Linked DNA regions of Roseobacter denitrificans OCh 114. Each later gene encodes a partner of the first gene's protein in a complex. Links are inferred from orthologs where the notes say so. Each region holds a gene or a part of one and is shown in the gene's direction. Other genes may lie near its edges. The genes, in order: tldD and RD1_RS01350.

What was found.
Region 2: the proteins of tldD (region 1) and RD1_RS01350 are in contact, whole or in part, in a solved structure (PDB 5NJ9), measured with the Escherichia coli proteins. The link is inferred for Roseobacter denitrificans OCh 114 from one-to-one orthologs.

What each region holds. Positions count from the first base shown.
Region 1 is NC_008209.1:2,032,119-2,035,411, reverse strand. What follows is about bases 153-3,122. They hold tldD (metalloprotease TldD), read left to right. Parts: upstream 153-911; coding sequence 912-2,333; downstream 2,334-3,122. Other genes in these bases: dprA (DNA-processing protein DprA), read left to right, coding at 2,431-3,122; coxB (cytochrome c oxidase subunit II), read right to left, coding at 153-724. Also shown: more of coxB, read right to left, coding at 1-152; more of dprA, read left to right, coding at 3,123-3,293. UniProt on the Escherichia coli protein: Metalloprotease involved in CcdA degradation. Suppresses the inhibitory activity of the carbon storage regulator (CsrA).
Region 2 is NC_008209.1:281,476-284,785, forward strand. The notes cover bases 248-3,234. They hold RD1_RS01350 (TldD/PmbA family protein), read left to right. Parts: upstream 248-1,061; coding sequence 1,062-2,408; downstream 2,409-3,234. Other genes in these bases: RD1_RS01345 (DUF2125 domain-containing protein), read left to right, coding at 248-977; RD1_RS01355 (3'(2'),5'-bisphosphate nucleotidase CysQ), read left to right, coding at 2,395-3,189. In the rest of the region: more of RD1_RS01345, read left to right, coding at 1-247; RD1_RS01360 (DUF4170 domain-containing protein), read left to right, coding at 3,250-3,310.

The sequences.
Region 1 (3,293 bases):
CCAGACGACCGGGCACCGCGTCCTGCTTTACGCCAAAGGACGGGATGGTCCATGCGTGGATCACATCCGCCGCGGTGACCTGCATAACGACGGTTGCACCGACGGGCACGACAACGGACGTATCTGTCGCCAACAGGAACTCATCACGGCTGTATCCCGCGTCGATGAGTTTGGCTTCCATATGCTCATCCAGCACGAAGGGTGTCACATTTGCATCGTCAGGACGGGCGTTTTCGTCAAGCGTCGCGGGCGAGCCCAGCATGTAGCTTTCGAATTCGAACCCTTCGTCGACATACTCATAGCCCCAGTACCACTGGTAGCCGGTCACCTTGATCGTCAGGTCAGCCTCGGGGATTTCCTGTTGTTTGAACAGGATCGGCAGCGAAAACGCCCCGATGAAAACAAGAATCACGATCGGCACGACAGTCCATGCGATCTCAACCGGGGTGTGGTGGGTAAAACTCGCCGCCTCAGGGTTGCGTTTGGCGTTGTAGCGGATGGCCACCCACGCCAGCAGGGCGGTCACGAAAAGCGTAATGATCGTGATGATCACCAGAATCATCCCATCCAGCCACTGCAGATCGGTTGCAAGCTCTGTCGCTGCGGGCTGAAAACCAACCGCGCCGTCCACAGGCGTTCCGATGATCTCAAGGCCCTCTTGTGCCCAAGCAGCCGTCGCCGTTGATGCAGCCGCCAGTGCTGCCATTGAAAATAGTCGTGTCATTTGCCGTCCTGATCTTGAACTGATCGTGGGATCATGTTGCGCATTGTGGGCAGGGTAAAGGTGTGCGCACCGTCCTGCCCGTTGTAATCTTCATCCTTACAATCATATTCTGTACACAAGATAAAGACTTCATGCTGCGAATTTCCGACGCAGTTCTTGCAATTCACAACCCCGGACGGAGCCTTTCATGACAGCAAATGCCTTTTCTCCTTTTGAGGACGCTCTGGATCGGGACGCCGCCCTGCGGGTCCTCAAAACGGCCACGGATGGCGCGGATGATGGCGAGCTTTTTCTGGAACGCCGCCGCTCTGAGTCGCTGGTTTTTGACGATGGGCGCCTCAAGACCGCAAGCTATGACGCCTCCGAAGGATTCGGGCTGCGCGCCGTGCGCGGCGAGGTCGCAGGCTATGCCCATTCCACCGAGATGACCGAGGCCGCGTTACAACGGGCGGCGCAGACCGCGCAACTGGCGGTCGGTGATGGCGGCGGGACCTGGGCGGATGCGCCCGCCGCGACGAACAAGCGGCTCTATACGGACCGAGATCCGATTGCCGGCGCCGAATTCCCGGTAAAGGTGGAAACGCTGCGCGAAATCGATGCCTATGCGCGCGGTCTTGATGCCCGTGTGGTGCAGGTCTCCGCCACGGTTGCCGCAAGCCTGCAGGAAATCGAAATCCTGCGCCCCGATGGCTATTCTGTCCGGGATGTGCGGCCGATGACGCGCGTGAATGTGTCCGTGATCGTTGAGGAAAACGGGCGGCGCGAGGCAGGGTCAGCAGGCGGTGGCGGGCGCGTCGGGCTGGACGGATTGCTCGATCCGGCGGATTGGCAGGCCAAGGCGCGAGAGGCCCTGCGGGTGGCCTGCGTCAACCTTGAAGCCGTCGCCGCGCCTGCGGGTGTGATGGATGTGGTGCTTGGCCCTGGCTGGCCGGGTATCTTGCTGCATGAAGCCATCGGTCACGGGCTTGAGGGGGATTTCAACCGCAAGGGGTCATCGGCTTTTGCCGGATTGATGGGTCAGCAAATCGCCAGCAAGGGCGTTACGGTGCTGGATGACGGCACGATCCCGGATCGGCGCGGGTCGATCACCGTGGATGACGAAGGCACGCCGTCGGGCAAAAATACCCTGATCGAAGACGGCATTCTGGTCGGCTATATGCAGGATCGCCAGAACGCGCGCCTGATGGGTGTTGCCCCCACCGGCAACGGTCGCCGCGAAAGCTATGCCCATGCGCCGATGCCCCGTATGACCAATACCTATATGCTGGGGGGGGATGCCGCGCCGGCTGATATCGTCTCAGACCTCAAGGATGGCATCTATGCTGTGGGGTTTGGCGGCGGTCAGGTGGATATCACGAATGGAAAGTTCGTCTTCTCCTGCACCGAGGCCTACCGCGTTCAAGACGGCAAGGTCGGCGCGCCGGTAAAGGGCGCAACCCTGATCGGGGACGGTGCAACCGCATTGAAACACATCCGGGCCATAGGCAACGACATGTCGCTTGATCCCGGCATGGGCAATTGTGGCAAGGCGGGCCAGTGGGTGCCGGTCGGTGTGGGCCAGCCGACCCTGATGATCGGCGGCCTGACAGTCGGAGGGTCTGCGGCGTAAAACAGCGCACAAAATTAGTGCTGAATACAAGGCATTTCGTTCATCCGTTGTTAACCAAGTCGGCTTAAACCTGATTCTGCAACGGACGGAGCCACGGATGACTGACAGGGACCACAATCCTTCTTCCACTCACCCCCCACTCCCACCCACCTCGGAAGATGAACAGTTTTCCAGGCTCCGTCTGTTGCGATCCCGCCGGGTTGGCATAACGACGTATAAACGACTGCTGACTGAACACGGCACTGCGCAGAACGCGCTGGCCGCGCTACCTGAGGTAGCGCGTGCCGCCGGCGTAGAGAAATATGAGATTTGCCCCGAAGCGGTCGTGCAGGCGGAACTGAACAAGGCGCATGCCGCGCAGGCGCGCCTCGTGATGCAAGGCACCGACGCCTACCCTGACCTTTTGAACGAGCTTGAGGATGCGCCGCCCTTTTTATGGGTGATCGGCGACGTTGAATTATTGAAAAAACCGATGGTGTCCCTCGTTGGAGCGCGCAACGCGTCGTCGCTGGGCACGCGTATGGCGCGCGCGCTGGCGCGGGACCTTGGCGCTGCGGGCTACACGGTCGTATCCGGTCTTGCGCGCGGAGTTGATGCGGCAGCCCACAACGCAGCACTGGAGACCGGCACGATCGCGGTACAGGCCGGCGGTGTCGACGTGATCTACCCGGCGGAAAACACCGAACTGGCGCTGTCCATGGCCGAGCATGGGTTGCGCATCTCCGAACAGCCCATGGGCCTGCAACCCATGGCGCGGCATTTTCCCAGCCGCAATCGAATCATCGCCGGCCTCAGCCAGGCCACGGTCGTGGTCGAAGCCGCCGCGAAATCCGGCAGCCTGATCACCGCGCGCGATGCATTGGATCAGGGGCGGGATGTTCTGGCCGTGCCGGGCAACCCGTTTGACGCCCGTGCGGCGGGGTGCAATCAACTGATCCGGGATGGTGCGACGCTCATCCG
Region 2 (3,310 bases), 1.8 Mb from region 1 along the record:
TGCTGGATGCCCATCGGCGATACACGCAGGATCTGGAAATTGGCGCGGCGCGCTACGCGCTCAAGGCAACCGATGCCGCCTCTGGCGGTAGCAGCGACATGTCTGGGCAGATGCAGTCCCTGACATTTGATGGGCAAAGCACCCTGCCCCTGCGCGCGGTTGATACAAACGACCTCGAAGCGATGCTGGCCGCCGGGTTCACGGCGGGAGGGACATTTGGGTTTGCCGCAAACGCGCTGACCCTGAACGTCACATCTCCGACCGGGCCGTCGGATGCATCGGTGATCGGTCAGTCAGGTCGCATCGGGGTGACACTGGGTCAGGACGGGCTCACCTATGATGTGGCCCAGGACGACATGCAGGTGGAAATGACCTCGCCTCAGTTCCCGCTGCCGATCAATTTCAACGTGGCCCAGACAGCGATGAATATCGCGATGCCCATTCGCAAATCCGAGGCACCGGACGATTTTGCATTGGGCTTTACGCTTGATGGCTTCACCATGTCCGACATGCTCTGGGGGCTTTTTGATCCCGGTGGGCAACTGCCCCGTGACCCTGCAACCATCGCGCTTGATCTGGCCGGGAAAGCGCGTCTGATGTTCAATTTTCTCGACCCGTCAGTGGCCGCTGAGATCGACCCCGGCACGGCACCGGCCGAAATCGACAAGCTCGACATAAACCGTGTGCAGATCACAGTCGCTGGCGCTGAATTGGTCGGCAACGGCGCGTTCGAGTTCGACAATAGCGCGGAGGGTGCACCCAAGCCTGCGGGCGCGGTTGATCTGACTCTGACGGGTGCGAATGGGTTGATCGACAAACTCGTGGCGGGCGGCTTGTTGCCCGAGGAACAGGCCATGGGCGCGCGCATGATGATGGGCTTGCTTGCCGTGCCCGGCAACGCACCGGATACGCTCAACTCAAAGATCGAAATCAACGATCAGGGCCATGTGATGGCAAACGGGCAGCGCATCCAGTAACCGCGGCGACGCAGTTTTTGAGCGCAGCCCTTGCAGAGGGGGAGCGAGGCCGCTACCTCAACCCCACCTCTAACGGAGCATATGATGACGCAGGCCCTCAGCGATCTGAACGAACAACTCTTGCAGGCCGCCCGGCGCGCGGGGGCTGATGATGCCGATGCGATGGCCGTTCGGGGTACGTCCCTTGGCATCGAAGTGCGTCACGGCGCGCTGGAACAGGCTGAACGTTCGGAAGGTATAGACATCGGTCTGCGCGTCTTTCTGGGCCGGCGCAGCGCGATTGTCTCAGCCTCTGACACACGTTCTGATACGCTTAAAGATATGGCCGAGCGGGCCGTTGCCATGGCAAAAGAAGCCCCCGAAGACCCCTGCGCCGGGCTTGCCAACGCCGATCAGATCACCCAAGGCTACCACATCGCCGCCTTGGAATTATACGACCCCACACCGGAACCATCGCCCGCCGCGCTGCAAGAGGACGCAGCCCGCGCCGAGGCCGCAGCCCTTGGCAACCCGCAGGTCAGTCAGGTGCAATCCGCCTCCGCCGGGTATTCATCGCGCGAGGTACATTTTGCGGCCACCAATGGATTTCGGGGGGGCTATGCGCGCACCGACCGCGGGTTGTCCTGCGTCGCGATCTGCGGCACCGGCACCGAGATGGAGCGCGATTACGACAGCGACAGCCGGATTTTTCAATCGGACCTGCGCAGCCCCGAAGACATCGGCACCCGTGCCGCGGCGCGTGCCGTCGAACGCGCAGGTGCTCGCAAACCGCCCACCGGCAGCTATCCGGTCCTGTTTGACGAGCGTGTTTCCTCAACGCTGATCGGTCACTTGCTGATGGCGGCAAATGGGTCCTCCGTGGCGCGGGGTGCGTCCTGGCTGCGTGACGCAAAAGGCGAGCAGGTTCTGCCATCAGGCATCAGTCTGCATGAGCTGCCTCACAGGCCGCGCACCTCCGGCTCCCGCCCCTTTGATGCCGAAGGATTGCCAACCAAGGCGCGTGACATCGTGGCAGATGGTGTGCTGACCGGCTGGACCATGGACCTTGCAACGGCGCGCAAACTGGGCATGTCCTCGACAGGGAACGCCGCGCGCAGTGCCTCTTCGGGGCCAAGCCCGACATCATGGAACGTCACCCTCACCCAAGGGGATCAAAGCCGCGCAGACCTGATTGCTGACATGGGTACGGGCCTGCTCGTCACTTCGATGATCGGGTCGACGATCAATTCCAACACCGGGGATTATTCCCGTGGGGCCGCAGGCATCTGGATCGAAAATGGTGAGATGACATATGCGGTCAACGAATGCACGATTGCGGGCAACCTGCGGGACATGCTGCTGAACATTGTCCCCGCAAACGACGCGCGCGCGCATCTGAGCCGGGTCGTGCCCTCGCTTCTTGTACCGGGGATGACACTTGCAGGCGTCTGACCTTGATCTGATCACGGACGCAATCGTCATGGCGGGCCGGGTTGCGACCAGCTTCACCGGCCAGAGCACGCAAAGCTGGGACAAGCCCGGCGGTGCAGGCCCCGTGACCGAAGCCGATCTGGCCGTGAACACCTATCTCGAAACCGTGTTGCGGCTGGCCCGGCCAGACTACGGATGGCTGTCTGAGGAAAGCGAGGACACCGGCGATCGTCTGTCGCGTGATACGGTGTTCATCATCGATCCGATAGACGGCACCCGCAGTTTCGTGGATGGCTCGAGCACATGGGCCCATTCGGTCGCCATATCGCACAAGGGCCGCATCACCGCAGGGGCCGTCTATTTGCCGCTGCGCGGATTGCTGTACACGGCGGCGCGCGGAAAGGGTGCGATGCTGAACGGTGCGCCGATCACCGTTTCCGCGAAAGATGATCTTGAAAACGCGGACGTATTGGCCGCCAAACCCATGATTGCGCCGGATCATTGGCCGAACGGGGTGCCCGGTTTCAACCGATCACACCGCCCCTCGCTGGCCTATCGACTGGCGCTGGTTGGGCAGGGACGTTTCGATGCCATGCTGACGTTTCGGCCCACCTGGGAATGGGACGTTGCGGCAGGCTCCCTGATCGTGGAGGAAGCCCAAGGGACATCCACGGACAAAGGCGGCAAGCCGCTGCTTTTCAACAATCGCGACCCACGGCTCAACGGTATGGTGGCGTCAGGCAAGCCGTTGCACTATAGCCTGATGCAAGCGCTCGCGCGCGAGGGCGGGAGCGGCGCTTGACCCTGACGGGTGGATCGGCAACGCTGTTCTCACTCGCTTTTTGTTTTGAGGACTGCTTGCATGGCACAAAGGTTACATCTCGTGTTTGGCGGTGAATTGGTTGATCCCGGCAAAAACACCT